DNA from 3 places in the Streptomyces sp. NBC_00341 genome. Region 1 is predicted to be linked to each of the others. Evidence: riboswitches for the same ligand, from Rfam matches in the RefSeq annotation. Region 1 holds a riboswitch; each other region holds the start of a gene.
The links. Region 1 has a riboswitch for thiamine pyrophosphate ahead of OG892_RS35600 (cytosine permease). Riboswitches for the same ligand answer to the same signal wherever they lie in the genome.

Region 1 (10,213 bases):
CGCGGCCGATGTGCCATTTGCCTACATGGCCCACCGAGTAACCCCGTTCCGTCAACCGGCTCCAGAGCATGGGGTCTTCGTCGGAGAGTTCGTCCTTGCTCCCGCCGTTGCGCTCGGGGTTGTTCAGCATCCCGTGGCGGAAGGGGTGGAGGCCGGTGGCCAGCGAGGCGCGGGCCGGGGTGCAGATCGCGGTCGGGGTGTAGAAGCGGTCGAACCGGGTTCCCGCGGCCGCCAGGGCGTCGAGGGCCGGGGTGTCGACGAGTGGGTTGCCGTAACAGCCCAAAGTGTCGACCCGGTGTTGGTCGGTCATCAGGAACAGGACGTTGCGCGGAGCCACTCGGGCCGCCCTTTCGGTGGTCGCTCGGTGTGCTGCCGGGAACCCGGCCGATACCGGTCCGGCGGTGCTTCGGCAGGTGCCGGTGCAGTCGGCTGACCGGAACTGTAGGGACGCCGACTTTTTTACGTCAACCCTTGGGAATAAACATTGTGTGAATTCGTCCGGCGCGTTGACAGAAAGCCCTGCCCCGATCGACCATGCGTCCATGACGGAACGCACCGATGCCCTGCAGCGCCTGCGCAGGGCCAATGAAGCCGCCGTACTCGGTGAACTGCGCAGGTCGGGCGCGCTGAGCCGCGGTGAGCTGAAGGAGCGGGTCGGGCTCTCCCGTACCACCCTGTTCGCGATCGTGTCCGATCTGCTGGAACGCAAGGCCGTCGTCGAACAGCCGGCCCCCGACCCGGAGCAACCGCGCGGCCGAGGCCGTCCGGCTCTGGAGATCTCGCTCAACTCCCGCGGGGCGGAGCTGATCGGCATCGACCTCCAGCGCCACCGCATCCATGTCGTCGTGGCGAACTGCGCCCATGAGGTCGTCGGCCGGTACAGCGCCCCCGTCCCTGCGGACAGCGGCGCCGCGGAACGCGCCGCGCAGGCGATCAGAGGCGTCGAGGAGCTGGTGCGGCGGGAGAACATCAGCCTCGCCCCGGTCCAGGGCATCGGCCTCGGCCTCCCCGGCTTCGTACAGAACCCGGCCTCCGGCGACCCCCGCACGATGACACCGTTCGCCGGGCACGTCGCCGCCGAACTGGGCAGGCACTTCGACGCCCCCGTCCTCACGGACAACAACTCCCGGCTCGCCGCACTCGCAGAAGTGACCTGGGGCGCCGCCCGCGGCTTCGACAACGCCGTCTATCTGCGCTGGTCGGAAGGGGTCGGTGGCGGACTCGTCGTCAACGGCTCACTGGTGCACGGCGCCCATGGCGCGGCCGGCGAGATCGGCCACACCAGCTGCGACCCCGAGGGAAAGCCCTGCCACTGCGGTGGCCGCGGCTGCCTGGAGGGACTCATCTCCGTCCCCGCGCTGCTCGCCGCGTGCGCCGATCGCGGGGTCACCGCGCGGGACGCCGCCGAGCTCGTCGCGCTCGCCGCCGGGGGCCAGCCGGACGCCGCGGACGTCGTCCGGACCGCGGCCCTCGTGGCGGGCCGGGTACTGGCCGCCCTCGCCGCACAGGTGGACCCCGAGTGCATCGTCGTCTACGGCGAACCGGCGGCCCTGGACGGCCTCGTCCTCACCCCCATCCGGCAACAACTGGCCGCACTCTCACTGCCGTCCGCCCCCCGCACCATCGAGGTGCGCGGCTCCACCCTGGGCGGGGAGGCAGCCGCGCTCGGCGGGGTGGCCCTGCTGCTGCGCACCACCGGCCAGGACCTGGAGGAGCTCCTCGACCGGCCGGCGCCCGGCGCGCCCGGCACCGGGTCCGCGCGGTGAGCGCCTGCTGCGGTCCCGCCCGCGAGAGCACCCGGACGGCGCCCGCCGCTCCCCCGGCGGACTTCGCCGTCCCGGTGCGAGGCCGGGCCGACCTCCTGCGCGGCATGGTCGCCGTACCGGGCGGACCGTTCCTGATGGGCGGCGAGGACGAGGACGCGTTCCCGGACGACGGCGAGGGGCCCGTACGGGAGGTCACGACCGGGGCGTTCCATATCGACGCGGCCTGCGTCAGCAATGCCCGGTTCGCGGTCTTCGTCAAGGCCACCGGCTATCGCACCGAGGCCGAACTCATCGGCTGGTCCTACGTGTTCGGGTCCTTCATCCCACCGGAGGCGCGCCGTGCCGTACTGCCGGGCACCGTGCCCGGCGCCCCCTGGTGGCGGGCGGTGACCGGAGCCCACTGGCGGGCACCCGAGGGGCCGGGCACCTCGGTCGGCGACCGCCGGGACCACCCAGTGGTCCACATGTCGTGGAACGACGCGACGGCCTACGCCCGGTGGGCCGGCAAGCGGCTGCCCACCGAGGCCGAATGGGAGAAGGCCGCCCGGGGCGGCCTCGTCCGGGCCCGGTTCCCCTGGGGCGACGAACTGACCCCGAACGGCCGGCACCGCTGCAACATCTGGCAGGGCGACTTCCCGGTACGCAACACCCGCGAGGACGGCTACGCGGGCACGGCACCCGTCAAGGCCTACGCCCCCAACGGCTTCGGCCTGTACAACGCCTCGGGCAACGTCTGGGAGTGGTGCGCCGACCGGTTCAGCACCGACTGGCACACCGCCGAGCACCCCGCGACCCGGACCGACCCCACCGGCCCGCCGCACGGCGAGAACCGGGTGCTGCGCGGCGGCTCGCACCTGTGCCACCGCTCCTACTGCAACCGCTACCGCGTCGCCGCCCGCACCTCCAACACCCCCGACAGCACGACCGGCCACGGCGGCTTCCGCTGCGCGCTCACGGTCTGACCGTCGCCTTCACCCCTCCCGTCGCGCTCCGCGCACACCCGGCTATCCTGGCCGCCTCACCGGACACGGGGTGCCCCGCACAGGGGCTGAGAACACACCCGTCGAACCTGAACCAGTTAGCACTGGCGGAGGGATGTCTTCATGTCATTGCCGTATGCCCAGGACGAGCGCGCGGCCACGGACGCGCGGCCCGCGTTCGACGGACGGATGCCCACCGCCCCGGGCGATCTGCGCGTCGAGGCGCACGGGATAGCCCCCGTCCCCGAGGACCGCCGCTACGGCGGGCCCGGCCGGCTGTTCACCGTCTGGTTCGCCCCCAACCTGACCATGACCGGGGTCTTCACCGGCACCGTCGGCATCGCCCTGGGCCTGGACTTCGCCACGGCGCTCACCGCCGTCGTGCTCGGCACCCTCGTGGGCGCCGTGCCCACCGCGTATCTGGGCACCTGGGGCAGCCAGACAGGCGCCGGACAACTCCCGCTCGCCCGGCTGGCGTTCGGCCGGGGTGTGGTGCTGCCGGGCACGCTCCAGTGGCTGTCCTCCATCGCCTGGGACGCGCTGATCGGGCTGTTCGGCGGGGAGGCGCTGGCCCAGCTGTGCGGCTGGCCCTTCTGGCTCGGAGTGCTGGCCATGATGGCGGCCCAGGGCGCGCTCGGCGTCCTCGGGTACGAGGTGATCCACCGGCTCCAGACCGTGATGACCTTCGTCCTCGCCGCCGCCTTCGCGGTGCTCGCCACGAAGCTCCTGGACGGGGTCCACCCCGCCGCGACCGGCACCGCACACGGCGCGGACCGGGCGGGCGCGTTCGTCCTGACGTGCACGATCGCCCTCAGCCTGGCGCTGTCCTGGGCGCCGTACGCCAGCGACTTCAGCCGCTACCTGCCGCGCACCACGTCACGGCCCCGGATGTTCTGGTGCACTCTGCTCGGCATCAGCGTCTCGTTCGTGGCGGTCCAGACGCTCGGCCTGTGGGGCGCGTCCGTCTTCACCGACCAGACCGCGCACGGCATCGACACCCTGCTGGGCGGGGGCGCGCTCGGGGCGTTCGGGCTGCTCGCCGTGGCACTCGCCGCGCTGTGCAGCAACGCCATGAACGACTACAGCGGCTCGCTGGCGCTGCAGACCATGGGCGTTCGCCTGCCGCGCCCCGTCGCCGCCGCGCTCGCCGCCGCCCTCGGCTTCCCCCTCGTCCTGTGGATGCACGCGGCCGACACCACCGCCCGCTTCCAGAACGTGCTGCTGCTCGTCGGCTACTGGATCCCCGGGTTCGTCGCGATCGTGGCCGTCGACTGGATCGTCCGGGCGAGGGCGCGCGGCGGCTCCCCCGTCGACCTGGCCGCCGAGAGCTCCCGCCCCCAGCCGTGGTGGCCCGCGCTCACCGCGTTCGCCGCCGCCTTCGCCGCGGCGGTGCCGTTCATGAGCACCGGCCTGTACGTGGGCCCGGTGGCGCGGGCGCTGCACGGGGCGGACCTCGCCTACGGGGTGGCGTTCCTCGCGGCCCTCGCCGTGTACGCCCCGCTGCGACTGCGCCGCCGCTGACGGTCCCGGCGGGCGCGGCGGACGGTGGGGCGCCGGGGCGTCACGCCTTCGCGGTCTCCGTCTCGCCGTGGATGTAACGGCCGCCGCGGAGCAGCGAGACGACCGCGGCCACCAGGCACGCAGCGATGGCGAAGTCGAAGGCCACGGAGAGGCCCTGCTCGAACGGTCCGGAGATCAGCGTCGGGAAGAAGGCCCGCCCGGTGAGGTAGTCGGCGTGGCTGGTGGGCAGCTGCGCCAGGGTCTCCGGGCCGAGCAGGCTGCGTACCGGGTTGTACCCCAGGAGCGCCGCGAACAGCACGCCGACCGGTGGCAGGGCCGCGACGCGTGCCGCGTCGGCGGGCGGCACGCCCTGCTCGGTGAGTCCGTGGGCCAGCGTGTCGGGCAGCGAGCTCGCCAGCCCGGCGATCATCAGCGAGAAGAAGATGCCGATCGACAGCACCGTGGCCGAGTTCTGGAAGGTGGTACTGATCCCCGCGCCCACCCCCCGCTGGTCCGGCGGCAGACTGTTCATGATCGCCGCCCGGTTGGGCGAGGCGAAGAGCCCCATGGCCAGCCCGTTGACGAGCAGGATCAGGGCGAAGAGCCAGTAGTCGAAATCGACCGGCAGTTCTTTGAGCGCCACGAAGGTGGCGGCGGCCAGGAGCATGCCGCCGGTGGTGAAGAGCCGGGCACCGTAGCGGTCGGAGGCCCACCCGGAGAACGGGCCGGCGATCAGGAAACCGATCGTCAGCGGCAGCATGTAGATACCGGCCCACAGCGGGGTCTGCTCGAAGCCGTAGCCGTGCCGGGGCAGCCAGATCCCCTGGAGCCAGATGATCAGGATGAACATCAGGCCGCCGCGCCCCAGGGACGCCAGGAGACTCGCCACGTTCCCCGCCGTGAAGGCCCGGATGCGGAACAGCGCCAGATGGAACATCGGCTGGGCGACCCGGGTCTCGATCAGGCAGAAGAGCCCCAGCACGGCCAGCCCGCCGACGATCGCGGTGATCACCCACGGGTTGGTCCACCCCATCGTGTTGCCGCCGTAGGGCTGGATGCCGTACGTGATGCCGGACAGTACGGCGATCAGACCGGCCGCGAAGGTCAGGTTGCCCCACCGGTCGATCCGGGCCGGGGTGCGGACGCCGGTGTCGTGCAGCTTCAGATAGGCCCAGACCGTGCCGAACAGTCCGATCGGCACGGAGACCAGGAACACCAGGTGCCAGTCGAAGGGACCGAGCAGCCCGCCGAGCACGAGTCCCATGAAAGAGCCCGCGATCGCCGCGACCTGGTTGAGCCCCAGGGCGAGACCGCGCTGCCGGGGCGGGAAGGCGTCGGTGAGGATGGCGTTCGAGTTCGCCATCAGCATCGCTCCGCCGACGCCCTGGAGCACCCGCATCCCGATCAGCCACAGGGCGCCGGCGGTGCCGTGCATCCAGGTCACGGAGAGCAGTACGGAGAAGAGCGTGAAGACCGCGAACCCCAGGTTGTACATCCGGACCCGGCCGTACATGTCACCCAGCCGGCCGAAGCTCACCACCAGCACCGCGGTGACGACCATGTAACTCATGATCAGCCAGAGCAGCAGGCTCGTGTTGCCCGGCTGCAGGGGGTCCACTCCGATGCCGCGGAAGATGTCCGGCAGCGCGATGAGGATGATCGACAGGTTGATCGTCGCGATCAGCACACCCAGCGTGGTGTTCGACAGGGCGATCCACTTGTAGCCCGGACCCAGGGGATCCTCGGCGCCGCCGAGGCGTACGGCTGTGCTCTGCATCGGACCATCCCGCCCGTCGGAGGTACCTCGGCCGCGTACGGGAGCCAAGCTATTCCCGGGCCCCGGGCACGGCCAGTCCTGATACTCCGGTGCGGCGGCCGTTCGTCCACCCGGGACACCGGGTGCACCGGGTACTTCACCGCCCACCCGGCGGGTGACTAAGGCCGGGCGGGTGACTAAGGTACGAGCGGCTCGGAAGGCGTGTACACCGCGGCCGGGGCACCGAGACCGGGGGGTTGCGGAGATGGCGGAGAGTACGGGCACGGTGCGTGGCGACGTGGCCGGCGGGCGGACGGCTCCGCCGGACCGGAGGGTGTTCGCCGTCGCGGGGCTGGTGTTCGCCCTGCTGATGGCGCTGGCTCCGCGCTACGGCTTCCACATCGACGAGTTGTACTTCCTCGACTGCGCCCGGCACCTCCAGGCCGGCTATGTGGACCAGCCGGTGCTGGCGCCGCTGCTGGCCCGGGTCTCCCTGTCGTTGTTCGGGGTCTCGGAGGCGGGCCTGCGGCTGTGGCCCGCGCTGGCTGCGGCGGGCACGGTCGTCGTGGGCGGCCTGACGGCGCGGGAGTTCGGCGGCGCGCGCCGGACCCAGCTGCTCGCGGCGGTCGCGACCGCCACCATGCCCGTGCTGCTGGGCGGCGCGCACATCGCCAACACCACGTCGTACGAAGTACTGGCCTGGGCGGCGACCGCGCTCGTGGTCGTCCGGATCGGCCGCACCGGGGACACCCGGTGGTGGCTCGCCGTGGGAGCGCTGATCGGCATCGGCTCGGAGTTCAACCACCTCGCCGCCATCTTCGGCATCGTCCTGCTGGCCACCGTGCTCCTCGGCCCGGCCCGCCGGACCGTGGCCGACCGCCGACTGCTCGCGGGCGCCGCGATCGCCGTACTGCTCGTGCTGCCCGACCTGTGGTGGCAGGCGAGACACGGCTGGCCGATGTTCGCGATGACGCGGGCACTGAACGGGGAGAACGGGGGCCCGGGGAACATCCCCACCTGGATCGTGGGCCAGTTCGGGATGTCCTGCCTGGCGCTGGCGGTGCTGTGGATGGCGGGCCTGCGGTTCCTGTGGCGCTCCGGCCGCCCGCTGTGGCAGTGTCTAGTGGCCTCGTACGCCGTGCTGTTCGTGCTGTTCGCCGTGACGACCGGAGCCCAGGTGTACTACCTGGGCGGGCTGTATGTCTGCCTGTTGGCGGCCGGCGCCGTCGGGCTCGACGGCCGGCTGCACTCCCGGCCGGGCCGGCTCCGTGACCTGATGATCGCGACCGCCGCCTCCGCCGGGCTGTTCGCGGTGATGGTCCTGCCGGTGCTGCCGCCCTCAGAGGTGGCCTGGACGTACGGCATCAGCTCGAACTCGGGCGAGACCCTGGGCTGGCCCCAACTCGTCGGCACCGTACGGCAGGTGTGGACCGGGCTGCCGGCCGAACAGCGCGCGAACGCGGTGTTGTTCGCGGCGGACTACGGCGAGGCCGGCGCCGTCAACGAACTCGGTCGCGGCACCGGACTGCCCACCGCCGTGAGTGCCCACAACACCGACTGGTGGTGGGGTCCGGGCAACCCGGACGCCACCACCGTGGTGGCCATCGCCCCCGGCCCCGAGCACGACCCCGGCTACGCGGCCCAGCTGCGCAGCCACTTCCGGCACGTCCGGGTGGCCGCCACCCTCTCCAACCCGTACGGCGTGCACAACGTCGAACAGGGCGGCCACGTCTACGTCTGCACGGGCCCCCGCCGCCCCTGGGGAGAGATGTGGCCGGAACTGCGCAACTACGCGTAGCCGGGGACAACAGAAATGATCAAGGGCGGTCCGGCGGGAGGATCCCAAAGGCCACGGCCTCGTCCGTCAGAGACAGCTCCTGTGCAACCCCCGGATTGCTTCGAGGTCACAACCCGTCGGTGTACAGCAGCCGGTTGGGGGTCCCGCTGGTGACCGAGAGGATGTCCTTCGTGGATTCGTCGTCGAGCCAGCCGGCCACCGTTGCGGCGTCCGCCTGCGGGTGTGCCGCCTTGTACAGCAGGGCAACGCCAGCGACGTGCGGACTGGCCATCGAGGTGCCGCTCTTGGAGACGCTGCCGCCACCGAGCTTGGCCGAGGCGATGTCCTGCCCCGGGGCGAACAGTGACACACAGGGGCCGTAGTTGCTGAAGCCCGTCTGGCGGTCGGTTCTGTCGCTGGCCCCGACGGCCAGTACCTCATGTGCGCTCGCGGGTGAGGCGGTGCAGGCGTCCTTCGCGTCGTTGCCCGCTGAGACCACCGGAAGGACGCCGCTCTCGGCCAGGGCGTCGGCTGCGAGGTTCAGCGTCGAGGAGTAGGAGTCGCCGAGTGAGGCGTTGAGCACCGCGGGCTGCACGGCGTTCCTCGCGACCCAGTCCAGGCCAGCGATGGTCCCGGCGATGCTGCCTTCGCCCGAGCAGTCCACTACCCGCACGCTCACCAGCTTCGCCGAGCGTGCGATCCCGAAGGTCTCGCCGCCGACCGTGCCCGCCACATGTGTGCCGTGACCGTTGCAGTCCTGGCCGTTGCGACCGTCTCCGACCGCGTCGAAGCCCGCGACCGCGCGCCCGCCGAACTCGCTGTGGCCGAAGTCGATGCCGGAGTCGAGAATGTAGCCCGTCGTGTTCGTCCCGGTGCCGACGGCGTTGAACTGCCCGTCGAGCGGCAGGTTCCGCTGGTCGATCCGATCCAGCCCCCATGACGCGGCCGCGGCACGGGACTGCCGCTCGCCGCGCGTGCCGTCGGACACGGCGATGACGGAGTTCTCTTCGACCGCCGTGACGCCGGGCGTCGCGCGTACCGCGTCGAGCTGCGCACCGGTCAGCGCGGCGGAGAAGCCTTGCAGCACCGTGTCATAGGTGAACATCGTCTTGATGCCGAGGCTTGCGACCGTCCCCGGCACGTTCGCAGCCCTGTCGAGCCGGACGATGTACTGGCCCGGCACAGCCCGGCCGGAATGGTAGAGGGGGGCGGCCGTCACCGGGGCAGCCTCGGCCGCCGGCACGGGGGCTCCCAGCGGCGCGATCAACAGAGCGGCGGCGGTCACGCCGCCCCAGAGCATGCGCATATCCAACACTCCATCGCTGAGGCTGTGAGGGCCTGCGACCCCGTGTGGTGGCGGCGGCAGGGCATGACCCTCGTACAGTCCGACGTCACCGTGCCCCGTTGCCCCCGACACGCCGCCTCCGTCGGCCTCGTCAGCCGATCAGACCCGCCCTGCGCCCAGGCCGCTCCTTGCGCGGCCAACCCGGCCCGTAGCGCACGCCCGCACGCGCCGACCGGTTCTCCCGCCCGCGACCCGCGCACCTTGCCGGCCCCGCACGTCCTCACCCGCTGACACCGGTCAAGGAATGCCGGTCTCCAACCGGTCCCCGAAAATGATCAAGGGCCGGTTTCGGATTGCTCCGAAACCGGCCCTGACCTGCGACTGTCTCCAGTCGGGACGACAGGATTTGAACCTGCGACCCCTTGACCCCCAGTCAAGTGCGCTACCAAGCTGCGCCACGTCCCGCTACGGTTCCTCCCGGTGTTCCGGGTGGCCGCGCAGGACAAACATTACCTCACTCGGTGGACCGCATTGACGCCCGTGCCTGCTGGGCGCGGGCCGCCAGGGATTCCGCGCCGCAGGCCGTCGCCAGCTTGTACGCCCGCGCGAGCTGCCCCGGGGAGCGGGTCGCGATGCCGTGCTCGACGAGGGCGAGCGCGAACTCGTAGCCGGACGGGGACGCCTCCAGGTGGCGGACCGCCTGGGCCAGCAGCTGTTCGGCCTCCTCCGGAGGGGCGAAGAGCGCGACGCAGCGCAGTGCCTCGCCGATCGCGGTCTCCGTCCCGAAGCGCTCGGCGTGCACCCGGGCGGAGTTGGCGATCCGGGCGGCGCGGCCCGGGTCCTCCTCCGCCAGCGCGCGTGCCAGGTCGCCGGCCCAGGGTCCCCAGATGCCGTTGAACCTGCCGCGCGGTTCGAGGGCCTGGCCGGCCGCCTCCAGCTCGGTGACCGCTTCTTTCGTACGCCCCTCGGCCAGCAGCAGGCGGCCCCGGACGCATGGGCCGTCGGGCAGCACCATGGCGCTGGGGTAGGGCGTACCGAAGTCGTACCGGTCCGCGATCTTGCGGGCCTCGGTGACGCGGCCGCGGGCCAGCAGCGTGTCGATGAGCAGGCAGGCGGCGTCCCAGTGGACGGGCAGTCCGCTGCCGACCC
Region 2 (10,213 bases), 1.4 Mb from region 1:
GGCCGCGGCCAGCCCCGTCACCAGTCCGGCGGCGACCGGCCGGTCCCGTCCGGCCAGTGAGAGGCCCAGGCACATGAGCCCGGTCACCGGAAGATCGACGCCGCCCACCGCCAGCGGCAGGGCGACGAGGGGGCAGGCGGCCAGCGCGAGCAGCGGGGGGCGCCTGGCGCAGAGTGAGAGTGCCCCGAGGAACGCGGCTCCGGTCCACAGCCGGGGATCGGTCAGCGGGCCCGCGCCGAAGAGGGCGTGCGGAATCCCGAAGACCGCCATCGCGGGGAGGTACGGATCGAAGTCCGCCACCGACACGGGGTCGGGGGCGTACGGAGAACCGGTCGTCAGCAGCGACTGTGCCGAGTGCGCGACGACTTCCACCTCCAGCTGGGCCCGACGCATGAGCACGAGGACCAGCAGCGGCAGCCCCACCGCACCGATGGCCGCGAGCGCGGCCGCCGTACGGTGCCGCCCGCGGGCGGCCGGCCAGACCGCGCCCGCGTATCCGACGGCGGCCGACGCACCCCAGATCCGGTGCGGGGCGAGTCCGGAGCACAGCGCGAGGAGCAGGGCCGCCGCAGCGCAGCCGGCCCACCCGGCAGCGGCGGGAGCGGGGCCGGGGCCGAACAGGGCCGCGCGGACTCCGCGTTGCGAGGTGGATACGGTCTCCGCTGCCGCCGCGGGACCTGCTGTGACGTCCATGAACCGAGGCTAGGAACGCGGCAACCACGGCACGTCACACCGGAATCCGGTGTTCGTTCTCAACCCGTGGCATGAGACGCGACGGGGAATTCCACCCCTGCTCCGATGCGCCGGCAGGCCCCCGTGCCGAACAATCCTGGGTATGAACAGCACGATCACGCCCCGCGCCCGGGTCCAGCGGTTACGCCTGTGGGCGCGCCGGTGGGCGGCGGCACCCGCCTACCCGTGGCTGACCGGGGGCGTGCTGACGCTGTTCGCGACGGGGGAACTGATCGCCGTTCCGGGGTCGGTGATCACCACGTTCGGGGTGCTGGTCTGTACGGCCTCCCTGATGTGGCGGGTCACGCGGCCCGCCGTCGGCTTCCTGACCGTCGGCGCGGCCCTGCTGAGCTTCGGGACCGACGGCAACATGGCCTACGCCACCGTGGCCGGCACCCTGATAGGCAGCTACACGCTGGGCCGCCATCGGGTGCAGCATCCGGCCCTGCTCGTCTTCGGCGGTGCGCTGGCCTCGCTCACGGTCAACCTCGTGCACATCGACCGCTGGGCACGCGCCGGATCACCGGGGCTGCCCGTGATCCAGGGCACCGACCGGTTCAGCCTCGGACTCTACGCCGAGACGCTGGCCCTGACGGTGGTGATCCTGGGGGCCGTGAGCATGGGGGACGCGGTGCGCGCACGGGAGGAGGCACGCAAGGAACGGGCGGCAGCCCAGTCCAGACTGCTGGTGATGGAGCGGCGGCAGGCGGCGGAGGCGGAACGAGCCGCCATCGCGAGGGAGTTGCACGACATGATCGCCCACTCCGTTTCCATGATCGCCGTGCAGGCGGAGGGGGCGACCTACACCACCCCCGGGCTGTCCCCGCAGGCCAGGGACGCCTTCCAGCAGATCGCGGGGACGGCGCGTGCGTCGATGAGCGAGTTGCGGCGGATGCTCGGTGTGCTGCGCACCGACCGGGAGCCGGGTACGGCGACGGCCCCGCAGCCGACCCTGGCCGGGCTGGACGACCTGGTGAAGCAGCACCGGGCGGTGGGGGGCATGGCCGAGCTGCGGATCAGCGGTGAGCAGCCGGAGCTGCCACCCTCCTGGGAGTTTTCGGCCTTCCGCATCGTGCAGGAGGCGCTGACCAATGTGCGCCGCCACGCGCCGGGGGCTCGGGCGGTGGTGGAGCTCGTCTACGGGGGCGGTCTGCTGGCCGTGCGCGTCGGGGACGACGGGCCGGGGCCGCGCGGGCCGCTGGCCGAGGGCACCGGCCACGGGCTGGTCGGGATGAACGAACGGGCGGCGCTGCTCGGTGGAAGGCTCACCGCGGGCCGGGGCCCGGCCGGCGGATTTCTCGTCGAGGCGGAGCTCCCGTGGTGATCCGGGTGATGGTGGCCGATGACCAAGCCGTCGTACGGACCGCGTTCGCCGGGCTGCTCGCCACCCAGCCGGACATCAAGGTGGTGGGCGAGGCGGAGGACGGGACGGCGGCTGTCCGGATGGCCGCCGAGCACCGCCCCGATCTGGCGCTGCTCGACATCCGGATGCCGGGGCTGAACGGCATCGACGCGGCGCGCGAGATCATCACCGGCTCCGGCGGTGCGACCAGGGCGCTGATGCTGACGACGTTCGGGCTCGACGAATACGTGTACGACGCGCTGACGGCGGGGGCCAGCGGGTTCCTGCTGAAGGACGCGACGTTCCCCGAACTACTGCACGCGGTACGGGTGGTGGCCGACGGCCAGGCGCTGCTCTCCCCGGACATCACGGGCCGGCTCATCGCGGAGTTCACCCGCCAGCGGGTCGCCGCTCCGCCCGCGCGCTCCGTCGACGGCCTGACCGGCCGGGAGGTGGAGGTGCTGGTGCTGATCGCCCGGGGCCTGTCGAACGCGGACATCGCCGACCGGCTCACCATCACCGCCCACACGGTCAAGACCCATATCAACCGGCTGTTCGCGAAGATGGAGCTGCGGGACCGGGCCCAGGCGGTGATCCTGGCGTACGAACTGGGGCTGGTCGTGGCCGGGACCAGGGCGGGCGGGACACGGGCGCCGGGGCCGGGCGCCGGCCGGTGACCGGTGACCGTCAGAAGACGGCGGGCAGCACGACGCTCTCCGCCGCGTCGAAGGTGACCCCGACGCGCGCGCCCTCGTCCGGCGTGCTGTTCAGCGGGCACTCCGCGTCCATGACGGGGCCGTGCTCCGGGTGCAGCTTCACGGCGACGTGGTTGCCGCGGAAGGTGCGGGCGGCCACGGTGCAGCGCAGGCCGTCCTCGGGGGCGCCGATCAGGACACCGGCCGGCCTCACCAGCAGATCGCAGGCCCCCTGCGGTGATCCGGCGGGCACCGGGACCTTGCCCCAGTCCGTGTCGGCGGCCTCTCCGGTGACCGTCGCCTCCACCACGTTGTCGAAGCCGAGGAAGCGGGCGACGAAGGCCGACGCGGGATGCTGCCAGACCTCCAGCGGGGTGCCCACCTGGGCGATGCGTCCGTCGCGCATCACGACGACGCGGTCGGCCAGCGCGAAGGCCTCGCCCTGGTCGTGGGTGACGGCGAGCACGGTCGTGCCCAGGCGGGCGAACAGGGTGCGCAGTTCGACGACGAGGCGTTCACGCAGACTGCGGTCCAGCTGGCCCAGTGGCTCGTCCAGCATCAGCAGCCTGGGCCGGGGCGCGAGCGCGCGGGCCAGGGCGACGCGCTGCTGCTCGCCGCCGGAGAGCGCGGCAATGGCCCGCCGCTCGGCGCCGGGCAGCCCCACCAGATCGAGGAGTTCGGCGACCTTGCGGTTTTGCTCGCCCCGGCCCACGCCGCGCATCCGCAGCCCGAAGGCGACGTTGGCGCCGACGTCCCGGTGCGGGAACAGCTGGTGGTCCTGGAACATCAGGCCGAGCCCGCGCCGGTGCACCGGCACCCCGGCCTGGTCCGCGCCGTCGAGCAGGACCCGCCCGCCGTCCAGGTGCTGGAGACCGGCCACCACCCGCAGCAGCGTCGATTTCCCGCTGCCGCTCGGTCCCAGCACACAGACGATCTCGTGGTCCGCGACCTCCAGATCCACCGCGTCCAGCGCCGTCCGGTCGCCGAAGCGCACGGTGGCCGATTCGAGTGTCAGCATTGAGTCAGCATCCCTAGAACTCTCCGGATCGGTCGGTGCGGATGCGTTCGAGCAGCAGCAGCGACACCGCGCACACGAGCATCAGAATGGTGCTGAGGGCCATCGCCTGGCCGTAGTTGAGATCCCCGGACCGCCCCAGCAGCCGCGCCACGGCGACCGGAAGCGTCGGGTTGTCGGGCCGCGCGATGAACACCGTGGCGCCGAACTCCCCGAGCGAAACGGCGAACGCGAAGCCCGCCGCCACCAGCAGCGCCCGGCGCACCAGCGGCAGATCCACCTCTCGCCAGGCCCGCAGCGGCGAGGCGCCGAGCACCGCGGCCGCCTCGCGCAGCCGCCCGTCCACCGCGCGCAGGACCGGCAGCATGGTCCGTACGACGAACGGCACCCCGACCAGCGCCTGGGCGAGCGGCACCAGGATCCAGGAGGTCCGCAGATCGAGCGGCGGCTTGTCCAGGGTGATCAGGAATCCGAAGCCGACGGTGACGGCGGAGACCCCGAGGGGCAGCATCAGCAGCGCGTCGAAGCCCCTGACCAGCCGCCCGGCCCGCCTGGTCAGCGCCGCCGCGGCCAGGCCCCCGACGACCAGCGCGATGGCGGTCGCGACCAGGGCGTACCGCAGCGAGTTCCCGATCGCTTCGAGCGGGGCGACCAGGAACGTACCGCTGTTCGCGTCCGCCGAGGCCAATGCCCGGTAGTAGCCGAAGCCGTGGCCACCGGGCAGGTCGAGCGAGCGCTCCACCAGGATGGCGAGCGGCAGCAGGATCAGCACCAGCACGGTCAGCAGGACGCCTCCGAGCAGCGTCCACTGGCCCGCGCCGCGCGGTCTGCGGGCCGTCTGTGCCGGGTCGACGAGCTTCAGCGCCGTCTCCCGGCGTCGTACGGTCCAGGCGTGCACGGCGAGGATCGCGCCGACCGCGGCGAACTGCACGAGGGTGAGCACGGCGGCGGTCGGCAGGGCGAGCAGCTGCGCGGTCTGGCGGTAGATCTCCACCTCCAGCGTGGAGAATCCGGGGCCGCCGAGGATCTGGACGACGCCGAAGGAGGTGAAGGTGAAGAGGAAGACCATCAGAGCGGCCGCCGCCACGGCGGGGGCGAGCGCCGGGAGCGTCACCCGCCGCCAGGCGGCGAACCGTCCGGCGCCGAGCACCCGCGCGGCCTCCTCCTGCCGTGGGTCGAGCTGCGACCACAGCCCGCCGACGGTGCGCACGACGACCGCGTAGTTGAAGAAGACGTGGGCCAGCAGGATCGCCCACACCGTGGTGTCGAGCCGGACGCCCCACAGGTCGTCGAGGAGGCCGCCGCGCCCCAGCAACGCGAGGAACGCGGTGCCCACGACGACGGTCGGCAGCACGAACGGCACCGTGACGGCCGCCCTCAGCAGCTGCTTGCCCGGAAAGTCGAACCGGGCGAACACATAGGCACCCGGCAACGCGATCAGCAGGGTCAGCGCGGTCGAGGCGAGCGCCTGCCAGAGCGTGAACCAGAGGACCTCGCGGATGTCCGGCCGGCTCAGCACCTCGGCGAAGCGCCCGAACTGCCAGACCCCGTCGGCCTTGAGCCCCCGCCCGACGATCGCCGCGACGGGGTAGGCGAAGAACACCGCGAAGAAGGCGACGGGCACGGCCATCAGACCGAGCCGCACCGCGCTCCCGCGCCGCGACCGGGAGCGTGCGGCCTTCCCGCGCGCGCCCGGTCCGCGTACGGGGGGCTTCGCTACTTCACTACGAGCGAGGACCATGACTGGACCCACTGCTCACGGTTCTTGGCGATCGCGTCCGGGGCGACGGTCGCGGGCTTGTCGGAGGTGGCCCCGAACTTGGTGAAGAGTTCCGGCACCTTCGCCCCCTTGGTGACCGGGCTGACGAACATGTTGAGCGGCATGTCCTCCTGGAACTTCTTCCCGATCATGAAGTCCAGCAGGGCCTTGCCGCCCGCCTCGTTCTTCGCGCCGTCGAGCAGACCGGCGAACTCGATCTGCCGGAAGCACGTCCCGGTGGCGACCCCGGTCGGGGCGGTCTTGGGCTGCGGGTCCGCGTACAGCACCTCGACGGGCGGGCTGGAGGCGTAACTGACGACGAGCGGCCGGTCGGCCTTGGCCTTCTTGCCGCCCGCGGAGCCGGAGAACTCCTCGTTGTACGCCTGCTCCCAGCCGTCGACGACCTTGACGCCGTTGCTCTTCAGCTTCTTCCAGTAGTCCTGGTAGCCGTCCTCTCCGTAGGTGGCGATGCTGCCGAGGAGGAAGCCGAGGCCGGGCGAGGACGTCGCGGCGTTCTCGGTGACGAGGAGGTTCCGGTACGCGGGCTTCGCCAGGTCGTCGAAGGTCTTCGGCGGCGCGAGCTTCTTGTCGGCGAAGTACTTCTTGTCGTAGTTGACGCAGATGTCGCCGGTGTCGACCGGGGTGACCCGGTGCTTCTCGGCGTCCAGCTGGACGTCGGACGCGACCTGGCCGAGGCCCTTGGCGGCGTACGGCGTGAAGAGGCCGTTGTCGAGGGCGCGCGAGAGGAGGGTGTTGTCGACGCCGAAGAACACGTCACCGCGCGGTGAGCCCTTGGTCAGGATCTCCTGGTTGAGGGCGGCGCCCGCGTCACCGCTCTTGAGCACCTTGACGGTGTAACCGGTCTCCCGGGTGAACTCCTTCAGCACGCCCTTGGACGCGTTGAAGGAGTCGTGGCTGACGAGCGTGACGGTCTTGGAGCCGGTGCCCTTGGTGCCGGACGAGCCGGACGACGCGTCGTCCGAGCTGCCGCAGCCGGCGAGCGCGGTCGCGCCGATCGCGGCGGCGACGGCCGTCACCGCGATCTTCTTGGTGGTGCTCATGTGATTCCTCCTGGGGGTGACCAGGAAGAGACGCGGCCCTGCCCGCACCGGAGTGGACCGGAAGCGGGCAGGGCGCAACAGCTTGAGTAAGGTCCGAACTTCCTACCCGGAATGACCCGGGCGAGGTTCAGAGGGTCTGCGGCCAACCTGTCCTTGGTGCCGCACTCTCAGCGCTGTGGCGCTCCCCTGTCGGAATATGAAGTTGAATTCACGCCCAGGCTACACGGCTGGTTCCGGCCTCAGAGCTCGGCCGACGCGGTTGCCCTAGCGCTCGGACGCCGCGAGCTGCCCGCAGGCCCCGTCGATCTCCTGGCCCCGGGTGTCCCGCACGGTCACCGGCACCCCGTGGGCGGCGATGGCCTCGACGAACGCCTTCTCGTCCTCCGGCCGCGAGGCGGTCCACTTCGAGCCCGGTGTCGGGTTCAGCGGGATCAGGTTGACGTGTACCCGCTTGCCCTTGAGGAGCCGGCCGAGCCGGTCACCGCGCCAGGCCTGGTCGTTGATGTCACGGATCAGCGCGTACTCGATGGAGATGCGGCGACCGGACTTCTCCGCGTACTCCCAGGCCGCGTCCAGTACCTCGCGCACCTTCCACCGGGTGTTCACGGGAACGAGGGTGTCGCGCAGCTCGTCGTCCGGGGCGTGCAGCGAGACGGCGAGGCGGCACTTGAAGCCCTCGTCCGCGAAGCGCAGCATCGCCGGCACCAGGCCGACGGTCGAGACGGTGATCCCGCGCTGCGACAGCCCCAGCCCGTCGGGCTCGGGGTCGGTAAGCCGGCGGATGGAGCCGACCACCCGGTTGTAGTTGGCGAGCGGCTCGCCCATGCCCATGAAGACGATGTTGGAGAGCCGCGCCGGGCCCCCGGGGACCTCGCCGTCGCGCAGCGCCCGCATGCCGTCCACGATCTGGTGGACGATCTCCGCGGTGGAGAGGTTGCGGTCGAGACCGGCCTGCCCGGTGGCGCAGAACGGGCAGTTCATCCCGCAGCCCGCCTGCGAGGAGATGCACATCGTGACGCGCTCGGGGTAGCGCATCAGGACGGACTCGACCAGCGTCCCGTCGTGCAGCTTCCACAGGGTCTTGCGGGTGGTGTCGTCGTCGCAGCTGATGTGGCGGACCACGGACATCAGGTCGGGGAACAACGCCTCCGCGAGCTTGTCCCGCGACCCGGCCGGAATGTTGGTCCACTCCGAGGGGTCGTGCGCGTACCGCGCGAAGTAGTGCTGCGAGAGCTGCTGGGCGCGGAAGGGCTTCTCGCCGGTCGCGGCGACGGCTTCCTTGCGCTCGGCGGGCGTGAGGTCGGCGAGGTGCCGCGGCGGCTTCTTGGCTCCGCGGGGCGCGACGAAAGTGAGTTCTCCGGGCTTAGGCATGGTTCCTCCAGTGTCGCAGACACGCCGGGGTGCGATCGGTCATCGTGCTGCCCGGCCCGCTGAGGTACGGGTCACTCCGTGACGAGGGCCCGGATCGCCTGTTGCGACCAGTGGCCGACGGCTCCGCGCGAGGAGGCGACGTAGGCCGCCACGGTGTCCACGTCCCAAGCACCCGCTTCGAGCAGGCCGGCGGCGAGGAGGCGCACGTACGCCCTGGAGGGAGGCACCGGGGTCACTTCGTCGGCCCGCCAGGGGGCCGTGAACGTGAGGACGGGCAGCCCGTCCAGTTGTCCGGCGCACACCAGCGTCTCGTACCGCCCGTCCCCCAGCCGTGCGACGCCCGACCTGAGCACCGGACCGAGATCAAGATCTTCTCCGGGGCTCCTGTACATCTCCTGAGCGGCGATGTCCGCGAACTGTGACGCAGAAACGAGGTGAGCGCGGGCGAAGACCCGCCCCTCCTGTTCCGGGTCGTAGAAGGCCCGTCCGCCGCCCCAGACGGTCGACTTCGTGGCGAAGTACAGGGCGCCCCTCAGTTCCACGGGAACGGACCGGCTGGGCATGCGCCGGTCCCTGCATCCCGGATGCGCCCGGCCGGCGCCGGGCGGCCGGCCGCCCTCGATATAGGAGGCGAGCCGGCCGAGATGCGTGTTCGAGCCGTACGAGGTGTACCAGACGCGCTGTGGCGCGGACTCCTCCACAGCTCCGGGCTCGATCGAACGCGCGCCGGCCATGACGCCCCCTTCCCTGCTCCGCTTCCGTTCCTCCAGCGTCCCAGACGCGGCAGTACCCCCGCTCACCGCCGGTGGGGGCGGCGGAGCACCACTGAGCCGGGTCGGACGGGGTACCCGGAGTGTCAGGGACGGCCCGCCGAATCAGCAGGAGGTATCAGCCGTGCACACCGTGAAGCACTGGTTCAGCCACAGCCTGGCCGCACAAGCCCTGGTGCTCTTCCTGCTGGGGCTGGGCTTCGGAGCCCTGTTCCGCCGGGACGATCATCCGGCGTTATGGGCGGTCCAGAGCCTGCTCTACACCGCCGTGGCCATCGGGGCTCTGGCGTACCAGCGCCGCAGGACCAGCCGGGCGACCGGCGCGCGGCCCGGCACGGTCGTCGACCTCAACCGCAGGATCCGGCACCGCGAGGTGCCGCAGGATCCCGAGGAGCGGGTGGTCATGCGCCGGCTGGTCGAGGACCAGCTCGGGAAGATGGAGCGGGGCGGCCGGTGGCTGCCCTACTGGCTGGGCTTCATGGGCCTGACCGCGGTGGGCATGCTGGTCCTCGGGGTCACCACCGGCTCACCGGCCCTACCCGTGGTCTTCGGCGTGGGCGTGATCGTGTTCAGCTGCTGGCTCGTGTGGATACGGAAGCGGGCGATCGAGCGGTATCAGCACACGCGCTCGGCCCTGCGGGAACGCGGCTGACGTCACCGGACACGAGTGGGGCCCACCGTCCGCGGACGGTGGGCCCCACTCGTGGTGACGCGTACGACGCTCAGCCGGAGCCGACGAAGAGGACCATCAGCAGCCAGACCACCGGCGCGGTCGGCAGCAGGGAGTCCAGCCGGTCCATGATGCCGCCGTGCCCGGGGAGGAGCGTGCCCATGTCCTTGATCCCGAGGTCCCGCTTGATCATGGACTCGCCCAGGTCACCGAGGGTGGCGCTGGCGGCGACCGCGAGGCCGAGCAGCAGGCCCTGCCACCAGGAGCCGTCGTCGATCAGGAACTGCATGCACAGCGCACCGGCCACCATCGCGAAGCTCACGGCTCCGAAGAGGCCCTCGCGGGTCTTTCCGGGGCTGATCCGGGGCGCGAGCTTGTGCTTGCCGAACCGCCAGCCGACGGCGTACGCGCCGGTGTCGCTGACCACGGTCAGCAGCAGGAAGGTCAGTACCCGCATCGGCCCGTCGTCCGCCGTCAGGAGCATGGCGACGAAGGTGGCCAGGAACGGTACGTAGAACGCGGCGAAGACGCCGGCCGTGACGTCCTTGAGGTAGCCCTCCGGCGGTTCGGTCATCCGCCAGACGAGCACCGCGAGTGCGGTCAGGGCCATCGCGGCCCAGGCGCCCTCGGCGCCTCGCGCGTAACCGGCCACGACCATGGCGGCGCCACCGACCGCGAGGGGGATGAGCGGCGCCTTGATGCCCTTGCGCTCCTCCAGCCGGGAGGTGAGCTCCCAGAGGCCGACGACGACGGCGACCACGATCACACCGACGAAGACGGCCTTGACGATGAAGAGCG
Region 3 (10,213 bases), 5.8 Mb from region 1:
CCACCCGCGCCCCGGTCAGCAGCGTGGCGCCGCTCTCCGCGTACCAGGCGGCCATCGGGGCGGCGACCTCGGTGGGCAGGGCGCCCGCGAGGGGGTGTTCCGCGGCCTCGACGACGGTGACCTCGCAGCCCGCCGAGCGGGCCGCGGTGGCGAACTCGGCGCCGATCCAGCCCGCGCCGACGACCACGACGGTGTGCCGTGCGTCCAGGACGGGCCGCAGCCGCGCCGCGTCGTCCAGGGTGCGCAGCAGATGGACGCCCTGCACCCCCTCGGAGCCGGGCAGCACAACGGGTTCGGCTCCGGTGGCGATGACCAGGACGTCGTAGGGGACGGGCCCCTTCGAGGTGTCCAGTTCGTGGTCCGCGGCGCGCAGTCCCGTGACCTCGCGGCCCAGCCGCAACTCGATGCCGAGTGTCTCGAAGTCGATGTCGAAGGCGGATTCCTCGGCCTTGCCCAGCAGCACCGCCTTGGACAGCGGTGGACGGTCGTAGGGCTGATGGGGTTCGGCGCCGATGAGGGTGAGGGCGCCGGCGAAGCCCTGTTCCCGCAGGGCCACCGCCGTCTGCACACCCGCCATGCCCGCGCCGACGACGACCACCCGCCGCCCGGCCCGCTCCGACTGCCGCTCCGGCCGCTCTGCCCGCTGCTGCTCGTTCACCCGACCACCTTAATCAACTGACGGTCCGTCAGGAAAGGGGTTCCTCACCGTCCTCGTACCGCCGGCCTCCTGCTTTACCCGTCCGGAGGGGCTGGGTCTAGGGTGGCCCACGTAAAAGACTCGCGGGAGCCCGGACGTACCGGGCTGAGAGGGAGGCTGGGCGGCCTCCGACCGTACGAACCTGATCCGGGTCATGCCGGCGAAGGGAGGGGCTGGATGCCCATGCCTGTCCACCGCACGAGCGGGTCCGAGGTCCTCGTCATCGGGGGCGGCATCATCGGCCTGGTCACCGCCTGGCGGGCCGCGCAGCGCGGTCTGGCCATCGCGGTCGTCGATCCCGACCCGGGCGGCGGGGCCGCCCGGGTCGCGGCCGGAATGCTGGCCGCCGTCACCGAGCTGCACTACGGCGAGGAAATGCTGCTGGGGCTCAACCTCGCCTCCGCCGCGCGCTATCCGGCGTTCGCGGCCGAGCTGGAGGCGGCGAGCGGGCAGGACATCGGCTTCCGCGCCTGCGGCACCCTGGCCGTCGCGCTGGACACCGACGACCGCGCCCACCTGCGGGAGCTGCACGAGCTGCAGCGCCGCTCCGGGCTGGAGTCGCAGTGGCTCACCGGCCGGGAGTGCCGGCGCCTGGAACCGATGCTCGCGCCGGGCGTGCGCGGCGGACTGCGGGTCGACGGCGACCACCAGGTCGACCCGCGCCGGCTGTCCGCCGCGCTGCTGACGGCGTGCGAGCGGGCCGGGGTCGTCTTCCACCGGCAGCGGGCCGAGCGGCTCTCCGTGGTGCGCGACCGGGCCACCGGGGCGGTACTGGCCGACGGTTCGGAGCTGTCGGCCGACCAGGTCGTGCTCGCCGCCGGCAGCCTCAGCGGCCGGCTCGCGGGGGTGCCGGAGCACATCCGGCCGCCCGTCCGCCCGGTCAAGGGCCAGGTGCTGCGGCTGACCGTACCCCCCGCGTACGCCCCCTTCCTCAGCCGCACCGTGCGGGCCGTGGTCCGGGGCAGCCACCTCTACCTCGTGCCGCGCGAGAACGGCGAGCTGGTGGTCGGCGCCACCAGCGAGGAGATGGGCTGGGACACCACCGTCACGGCGGGCGGGGTGTACGAGCTGCTGCGCGACGCCCACGAGCTGGTGCCCGGCATCACCGAGCTGCCGCTCACCGAGACCCGCGCCGGTCTGCGCCCCGCCTCCCCCGACAACGCGCCGCTGCTCGGCCGCACCGCGCTGCCCGGCCTCCACCTCGCCACCGGCCACCACCGCAACGGGGTGCTCCTCACCCCGGTCACCGGTGACGCCATGGCCCAGCTGCTGGCCGACGGCGAGCTGCCCGAGGTGGCCCGCCCCTTCTCCCCCGGCCGCTTCCCGGCCGCCGCCCCCGTACGACAGGAGCAGCCCGCATGACCGCGCCCACTCCCGCCTCCGTGCCCGTCCTCTCCGTGTCCGTGAACGGCGAGGCCGTCACCGTCGCCGCGGGCACCACCCTGGACTCCCTCGTCGCGACCCTGACCGAAGCGCCCTCCGGGGTCGCGGCGGCGCTGAACGAGACCGTCGTGCCGCGCGGCCAGTGGTCCGCCGCGGCGCTCTCGGACGGCGACCGGGTCGAGGTCCTGACCGCGGTTCAGGGAGGCTGACCGTGTCCGACGACCTCTTCACCCTCGGGGACACCGTCTTCGGCTCCCGGCTGATCATGGGGACGGGCGGGGCGCCCAGCCTCGATGTGCTGGAGCGCGCGCTGACCGCCTCCGGCACCGAGCTGACCACCGTCGCGATGCGCCGCCTCGACCCGACCGTGCGGGGCTCCGTGCTCTCCGTCCTGGAGAAGCTCTCCATCCGGGTGCTGCCGAACACGGCGGGCTGCTTCACCGCGGGCGAGGCCGTGCTCACCGCCCGGCTGGCCCGCGAGGCACTCGGCACCGACTGGGTCAAGCTGGAGGTGGTGGCCGACGAGCGCACCCTGCTGCCCGACCCGGTCGAGCTGCTGGACGCCGCGGAGATCCTGGTGGACGACGGGTTCACCGTGCTGCCCTACACCAACGACGACCCGGTGCTCGCCCGGAAACTGGAGGACGTGGGGTGCGCGGCGGTCATGCCGCTCGGCTCCCCCATCGGTTCGGGCCTGGGCATCCGCAATCCGCACAACTTCCAGCTGATCACCGAGCGGGCCGGGGTCCCGGTGATCCTGGACGCGGGCGCCGGGACGGCCTCGGACGCGGCGTTCGCCATGGAGCTGGGGTGCGCGGCTGTGATGCTCGCCTCGGCGGTGACCCGGGCCCAGGAGCCCGAGCTGATGGCCGCCGCGATGCGGCACGCGGTGGAGGGCGGGCGCCTCGCGTACCGGGCGGGCCGGATCCCGCGCCGCCACTTCGCCGAGGCATCGTCGCCGGTGGCGGGGCGTGCGGCGCTGGATCCGGAGCGCCCGGCGTTCTGACCCTCGGCGGACCGGAGCGTTCCGGCGGTGAATCGCGTGTCCCTGTCACGGCTCGGCTGCAGTACGGCTCCGGGATCGCCCCGGGCAGTCGGTGGTGTCCGTGGCGGCTCGTAGACTCGCTGCGTGGATACGACCCTCCAGGACCCTCTCGTCGGGCAGCTGCTCGACGGCCGCTACCGCGTCGATGCCCGCATCGCCGTGGGCGGCATGGCCACGGTCTACCGGGCCATGGACACCCGCCTCGACCGGGTGCTCGCCCTCAAGGTGATGCACCCGGCGCTCGCGACCGACGCCTCGTTCGTCGAGCGCTTCATCCGCGAGGCCAAGTCGGTGGCGGGGCTCGCCCACCCCAACGTGGTCGGGGTCTTCGACCAGGGGGCCCAGGAGCAGTACGTCTACCTGGCCATGGAGTACGTCGCGGGCTGCACGCTGCGCGATGTGCTGCGCGAACGCGGCGCGCTGCAGCCGCGGGCCGCACTGGACATCCTGGAGCCGGTGCTCGCCGCGCTCGGCGCCGCGCACCGGGCCGGGTTCGTACACCGGGACATGAAGCCGGAGAACGTGCTCATAGGCGACGACGGCAGGGTCAAGGTCGCGGACTTCGGCCTGGTACGGGCCGTGGGCACGGTGACCAACACCACCGGGTCGATCCTGGGCACCGTCTCCTATCTCGCCCCCGAGCAGATCGAGCACGGCACCGCGGACACCCGCGCCGATGTGTACGCGTGCGGCGTGGTGCTGTACGAAATGCTCACCGGCGCCAAGCCGCACACCGGGGAGTCCCCCGCCCAGGTCATCTACCAGCATCTGAACGAGGACGTCCCGGCCCCCTCCGCCCTCGCCCCCGGGCTCGCGCCCGAGCTCGACAGGCTGGTCGCGAGCGCCACCGCGCGTGACCCCGAGGTGCGGCCGTTCGACGCGGTGGCGCTGCTCGCCGAGTCCCGCGATGCCCGCGCCGGCCTCACCGAGGCCCAGCTGGACGCCGTACCGCCGCAGGCCCTGGCAGAGGTGCGCGACGCCGCGGAGGACCGCACGAGCGTGATCCCGCGGGTGCTGCCGCCCGGTCAGGGCACCGCCCACCACACCAGCCGGCTGGAGATGCCCCCGCCGCTGCCGCCGGAGCGGCCCGCCCGCCGGGCCGGATTCCTCGGCGGACCCCGGCGCGGCATCGTCGCCGCGGTCGTCGCGGTGCTGCTGGTCCTGGGCATCGGCGGCGGCGTCTGGTACATCAACTCCGGACAGTTCACCCACGTCCCCCGGGTGCTCGGCCAGAGCGAGAAGGCGGCCAAGGGGCGGCTGTCGGACGCCGGTCTGGAGCTGAAGGGCGTCGAGCGCGCCTACAGCGACACCGTCGAGCGCGGCAAGGTGATCGACAGCGACCCGAAGTCGGCCGCCCGGATCCGGGGCAACGGCTCGGTGAAGCTCGTCGTCTCGCGGGGGCCCGAGATCGTGAAGGTGCCCGATGTCGGGGGCGTCGCGCTGGCCGAGGCCAAGCGGCAGCTGACGAAGGCGGGCCTGGTGCCCGGCATGACCACCAAGGAGTTCAGCGAGGACGCGGCGGCCGGTGAGGTGGTGCGCACGGACCCCGAGGCGGGCGCCGAGCGCCACCCGGACACCGCGGTCGCGCTCGTGGTCTCCAAGGGCAGCCCGGTCGACGTCCCCGACGTCACCGGCCTCTCCGTCGAGGACGCCACCGACGCGCTGGACGAGGAGGGGCTGAAGGCCAAGGTGCTGCCGGACCGGGTGAACAGCCCCGAGGACGCGGGCGACGTCGCCGAGCAGTCACCGGCCGAGGGCCGGGAGGCCGCGGAGGGCGACACCGTAACGCTGACCGTCTCCAAGGGCCCGCGGATGATCGACGTGCCGGACGTCACTGGCAAGGACAAGGACGACGCCCGGAGCGAGCTGGAGGACGCGGGCTTCGAGGTCAAGGTCGACACCCCGTTCCTCTCCTTTAGCGACACGATAGCGAGCCAGTCCGTCGAGGGCGGCGATCAGGCGCCGGAGGGCAGCACCATCACCATCAAGACCAAGGGGCTCTAGATCCGTATGCGCAACCCTGTCGGCGGTCACATCCCGGTGGCCGGCGGCCTCGCCAAGGTCGGACTGCCCTACGCCCGGGAGATGGGCGCGGAGGCCGTCCAGGTCTTCGTCGCCAATCCGCGCGGCTGGGCGACGCCCGCGGGGAATCCGGCGCAGGACGAGCGGTTCCGGGCCGAGTGCGCCGCCGCGTCCATGCCCGCGTACGTGCACGCCCCCTACCTGATCAACTTCGGCTCGCACACCGCGGCGACCGTGGAGAAGTCCGTGGACTCGCTGCGCCACTCCCTGCGCCGTGCCCGCGAGATCGGCGCCCTGGGCGTCGTGGTGCACACCGGCTCTGCGACCAACGGCAGGCCGCGCGAGGAGGCGCTGGCCCAGGTACGCACACACCTGCGCCCGCTGCTGGACGAGCTGACGCACGACGACGACCCGTTCCTGCTGCTGGAGTCGACCGCGGGCCAGGGCTTCTCGCTCTGCTCGCGGACCTGGGACTTCGGCCCGTACTTCGAAGCGCTCGACGCCCATCCGAAGCTCGGCGTCTGCCTCGACACCTGCCACATCTTCGCGGCGGGACACGATCTGGCCGGCCCCGGCGGGATGAAGGAGACGCTGGACCTGCTGGTGGAGACGGTGGGCGCGGGCCGACTGAAGCTGATCCACGCCAATGACTCCAAGGACGTGGCCGGTGCCCACAAGGACCGGCACGAGAACATCGGCGCCGGTCACATCGGTGAGGAGCCGTTCCGGGAGCTGTTCTCCCATCCGGCGACCGAGGGCGTGCCGCTGATCATCGAGACCCCGGGCGGCAAGGAGGGCCACGCGGCGGACGTGGCCCGACTGAAGGGACTGCGCGACCCGGCCTGACCCGATCCCGTCTCCACCCGACGGAATACCCCCAGGGGGTATCTGGTTCCTGTAGTCGACAGGAACCACAATCCGGCATTGGGGGATCGACATGCAGGACCACACGGGGCACACGGAGCACGCACAGCACACGGGGCACGTCGGATGGGCGCGCGAACGCGCTGTTCTGGGGGACGCTCGCGCTCTCACTGGCCGTCGCCTTCGTCGTCACCACACCGGTCAACAAGTGGATGATCGGGCACGGCAAGGGGCACGCCGTGGTGCACCGGTACCACCACTGAGGCGGCCCGGGGAGGTCAGAGCTCGGGGCCGTCCCCGGGCTCCTCCTGGTAGGAGTAGCGCTGCTCCTTCCACGGATCGCCGACGTTGTGATAGCCGCGCTCCTCCCAGAAGCCGCGGCGGTCGGCGGTCATGTACTCGATGCCCCGGACCCACTTGGGGCCCTTCCAGGCGTAGAGCTGCGGAACCACGAGCCGGAGCGGGAAACCGTGCTCCGCGGTGAGCAGTTCGCCGTCCTTGTGGGTGGCGAACAGGGCCCGCTCCGCCGTGAAGTCGTCGATCCTGAGGTTCGAGCTGAATCCGTATTCGGCCCAGACCATCACATGGGTGACATGGGGCGCGGGCGGTGCGAGTGCGACGACATCGCGGACGAGCACCCCGCCCCACTCGGCGCCGAGCATGCTGAATTTCGTCACGCAGTGCAGATCCGCGACGACCGAGGAGAACGGCAGTTCCGAGAATTCCTGATGGTTCCAGCAGTGCTTGTCGCCATCGGCGGTGGCCCCGAAAACGCGGAATTCCCAGCGCTCGGGTTTGAACTTCGGCACCGGTCCGTAATGGGTGACCGGCCAGCCGCGCTGAAGTCGCTGCCCCGGCGGAAGCTCGGACTGTTCTGCTGCGCGGTTTTCCCGGCTTTCCGGCTGACCCATGACTCCATGGTGACAGACAGGCAGGGGTGGTCATGACCAGCGCAGAGACGATTCGGGCATGCCTTACTAAGCATGTACTTACTGGACGGCCACCGGGTGCGATGCGAAGATGCGGCCAACTTGCCCAGTTCACCGGTTGGAAGGAGCCTCTGCGATGCAGGGCGACCCCGAGGTCCTTGAGTTCCTGAACGAGCAGCTGACCGCCGAATTGACTGCCATCAATCAGTATTTCCTGCACGCGAAGATGCAGGACAACTTCGGCTGGACGAAGCTCGCGAAGTACACCCGCTCCGAGTCGTTCGACGAGATGAAGCACGCCGAGATCCTGACCGACCGGATTCTGTTCCTCGACGGACTGCCGAACTACCAGCGGCTCTTCCACGTCCGGGTGGGCCAGACGGTGACCGAGATGTTCCAGGCGGACCGCCAGGTCGAGGTGGAGGCGATCGACCGCCTCAAGCGGGGCATCGAGCTGATGCGCGCCAAGGGCGACATCACGTCCGCGAACATCTTCGAGTCGATCCTGGCCGACGAGGAGCACCACATCGACTATCTCGACACCCAGCTGGAACTGGTCGAGAAGCTCGGCGAGCCGCTCTACATCGCGCAGCTGATCGAGCAGCCGGAGAGCTGACCCGGCTCAGGCTGCTTCGGGGAACCCGGCCGCCGGTGCGGGAGCGGTGCCCGCGTCGAGACGCTCGACGTTTCCGGCGGGCTGCTTCTGGTCGACCAGCTCACGGCGCGGACAGGCGCCGCGGCCGAGCATCGCCTGGATGGTGCGCACACAGCCGCCGCAGTCGGTACCCGCCTTGCAGGCGGAGGCTATCTGGCGGGGCGTGCAGGCGCCGGCTTCCGCATGCTTCTTGACCTGCTGCTCCGTAACGCCGAAGCACGAGCAGACGTACATGCGGTTTCACCTCCCGGCGGGACGAGGTCGTGGCGGCCGCCCCGATAATCGGTGAGGCTAACCTAACCTTACCCGCCACTCAAGGGCGGTAAAAGCCCCGGAACGCCCTGTGGGGCACGGATCACATCGATCCGTGCCCCACAGTCGCGCGTGTGCTACCTGCCGTGATGCCTACTGATCCCGGTACATCTCGGCGACCAGGAACGCGAGGTCCAGCGACTGGCTGCGGTTGAGCCGCGGGTCGCAGGCCGTCTCGTAACGCTGGTGCAGATCGTCCACGAAGATCTCGTGGCCGCCGCCGACGCACTCGGTGACGTCGTCGCCGGTGAGCTCGACGTGGATGCCGCCCGGGTGGGCGCCCAGGCCCTTGTGCACCTCGAAGAAGCCCTTGACCTCGTCCAGGACGTCGTCGAAGCGGCGGGTCTTGTGACCGGAGGCGGCCTCGAAGGTGTTGCCGTGCATCGGGTCGGTGACCCAGGCGACGGTGGCACCGGAGGCGGTGACCTTCTCGACCAGCTGGGGCAGCTTGTCGCGGACCTTGTCGGCGCCCATCCGGACGATGAAGGTCAGCCGGCCGGGCTCGCGCTCGGGGTCGAGGCGGTCGATGTAGCCGAGCGCCTCGTCGACGGTGGTCGTCGGTCCGAGCTTGATGCCGATGGGGTTGCGGATCTTCGAGGCGAACTCGATGTGCGCGCCGTCCATCTGGCGGGTGCGCTCACCGATCCACACCATGTGGCCCGAGGTGTCGTACAGCTCGCCGGTGCGCGAGTCGATGCGGGTCAGCGCCGACTCGTAGTCCAGCAGCAGGCCCTCGTGCGAGGCGTAGAACTCGACGGCCTTGAACTCGGCCGGGTCCGTGCCGCACGCCTTCATGAAGTTCAGCGCGTTGTCGATCTCGCGGGCCAGGGCCTCGTAACGCTGCCCGGACGGGGACGACTTCACGAAGTCCTGGTTCCAGGCGTGCACCTGGCGCAGGTCGGCGTAACCGCCGGTGGTGAAGGCGCGCACGAGGTTCAGCGTGGAGGCGGACGCGTGGTACATCTGCTTCAGCCGGTCCGGGTCCGGAACGCGCTCGGCCTCGGTGAAGGCGAAGCCGTTGACGGAGTCGCCGCGGTAGGTCGGCAGGGTCACGCCGTCGCGGGTCTCGGTCGACTTGGAACGGGGCTTGGAGTACTGGCCGGCGATCCGGCCCACCTTGACGACGGGCACGGAGGCCGCGTAGGTGAGGACGGCGCTCATCTGGAGCAGCGTCTTCAGCTTGGCGCGGATGTGCTCGGCCGACACGGCGTCGAAGGCCTCGGCGCAGTCACCGCCCTGGAGCAGGAACGCCTCGCCCTTGGCGACGGCTCCCATGCGGGCACGCAGCTGGTCGCACTCGCCCGCGAAGACGAGCGGCGGATACGACGCGAGGTCCGCGAGTACATCGCGCAGCGCCTCGGAGTCGGGGTACTCGGGCTGCTGCGCCGCGGGAAGGTCTTGCCAGGTGTTGCCACCGGCGACGGAGGTATTGGCGTTCACGGTCACGGGTCCCACATTACGGGGTCGTGTCGAGTGCTTTTTCTGGTGCTCAGTGACTGAGACGGCCGAGGTGGCGCGCCAGTGACCGGGGACACAGCCGGGTGCTGCTAGCGTCTCGACTTCGGATTTGACGGATTCGACTGTTTTGGCAACAGGGGTGGGGATTTGAAGCGAAACCATCGCAAAGATCTCGGGAAGGGGCGCCTGCTCTACGGGGTGGGGGCAGCGGTCGTGGCGACCGCCACGATCACGACCGTCGCCATGGCGTCCCAGGGCACCGTGCCCGGCGACGGCAAGCCGGTCGCGGCGTCGGCCGCCTCGCTGCAGACCCGCTTCGCGGACGCGGCGCGCGAGTTCGGCGTCCCGCAGAACGTGCTGATGGCGGTCTCGTACCGCCAGACGCTGTGGGAGAGCCACGACGGCGAGCCGAGCACCAGCGGCGCGTACAACGTGATGGGGCTCACCCGGGTCACCGAGGACGACATCGAGCAGCCGACGGACGCGGAGCGGCTCGCGCACCTCAACCTGAGCGGCGACCCGGCCGTGACGAAGCACTTCGACGCCGGTCGCGCGCTGCGCACCCTGCCGAAGCGGGTGGACACCGGCGCGGCCGGGCTGCACACGCTGGACGAGGCCGCGAAGCTCATCGGCAGGCCGGCCGGCTCGGTGCGGGAGGACTCCGCGCAGTCCGTCCGCGCCGGCGCGGCGCTGCTCGCGAAGTACCAGCGCGAGGCCACCGGCTCGCTGCCCGAGGACGCCGGCCGGCGGTACCCGGCCGTCGCGCGCTACAGCCAGGCACCGGACACCAAGGGCGCCACGCTGTTCGCGAACCGGGTCTTCGAGTCGGTCAGGAGCGGCGAGAGCCG

Region 2: linked by a shared signal. The riboswitch ahead of OG892_RS29690 (thiamine ABC transporter substrate binding subunit) and the one ahead of OG892_RS35600 (cytosine permease) in region 1 are both predicted to bind thiamine pyrophosphate.
Region 3: linked by a shared signal. The riboswitch ahead of thiO (glycine oxidase ThiO) and the one ahead of OG892_RS35600 (cytosine permease) in region 1 are both predicted to bind thiamine pyrophosphate.

What each region holds. Positions count from the first base shown of each region.
Region 1 is NZ_CP108002.1:7,959,811-7,970,023, reverse strand. It holds gene OG892_RS35615 (sulfatase-like hydrolase/transferase) at 1-337, opposite strand, end outside; gene OG892_RS35610 (ROK family transcriptional regulator) at 543-1,766, shown strand; gene OG892_RS35605 (formylglycine-generating enzyme family protein) at 1,763-2,728, shown strand; TPP riboswitch at 2,785-2,879, shown strand; gene OG892_RS35600 (cytosine permease) at 2,870-4,267, shown strand; gene OG892_RS35595 (MFS transporter) at 4,308-6,023, opposite strand; gene OG892_RS35590 (ArnT family glycosyltransferase) at 6,268-7,800, shown strand; gene OG892_RS35585 (S8 family serine peptidase) at 7,907-9,085, opposite strand; tRNA gene OG892_RS35580 (tRNA-Pro) at 9,456-9,529, opposite strand; gene OG892_RS35575 (AAA family ATPase) at 9,579-10,213, opposite strand, start outside.
Region 2 is NZ_CP108002.1:6,563,612-6,573,824, reverse strand. It holds gene OG892_RS29715 (glycosyltransferase 87 family protein) at 1-693, opposite strand, end outside; gene OG892_RS29710 (sensor histidine kinase) at 836-2,056, shown strand; gene OG892_RS29705 (response regulator transcription factor) at 2,050-2,751, shown strand; gene OG892_RS29700 (ABC transporter ATP-binding protein) at 2,762-3,787, opposite strand; gene OG892_RS29695 (iron ABC transporter permease) at 3,801-5,414, opposite strand; gene OG892_RS29690 (thiamine ABC transporter substrate binding subunit) at 5,501-6,604, opposite strand; TPP riboswitch at 6,686-6,802, opposite strand; gene rlmN (23S rRNA (adenine(2503)-C(2))-methyltransferase RlmN) at 6,869-7,975, opposite strand; gene OG892_RS29680 (histone deacetylase) at 8,047-8,709, opposite strand; gene OG892_RS29675 (hypothetical protein) at 8,870-9,397, shown strand; gene OG892_RS29670 (phosphatidate cytidylyltransferase) at 9,468-10,213, opposite strand, start outside.
Region 3 is NZ_CP108002.1:2,161,878-2,172,090, forward strand. It holds gene OG892_RS09610 (NAD(P)/FAD-dependent oxidoreductase) at 1-577, opposite strand, end outside; TPP riboswitch at 771-883, shown strand; gene thiO (glycine oxidase ThiO) at 881-2,059, shown strand; gene thiS (sulfur carrier protein ThiS) at 2,056-2,289, shown strand; gene OG892_RS09625 (thiazole synthase) at 2,292-3,086, shown strand; gene pknB (Stk1 family PASTA domain-containing Ser/Thr kinase) at 3,210-5,129, shown strand; gene OG892_RS09635 (deoxyribonuclease IV) at 5,136-5,993, shown strand; partial or broken gene OG892_RS09640 (DUF4396 domain-containing protein) at 6,149-6,274, shown strand; gene OG892_RS09645 (sulfite oxidase-like oxidoreductase) at 6,290-6,922, opposite strand; gene bfr (bacterioferritin) at 7,077-7,556, shown strand; gene OG892_RS09655 (bacterioferritin-associated ferredoxin) at 7,563-7,829, opposite strand; gene OG892_RS09660 (class II 3-deoxy-7-phosphoheptulonate synthase) at 8,001-9,347, opposite strand; gene OG892_RS09665 (N-acetylmuramoyl-L-alanine amidase) at 9,513-10,213, shown strand, end outside.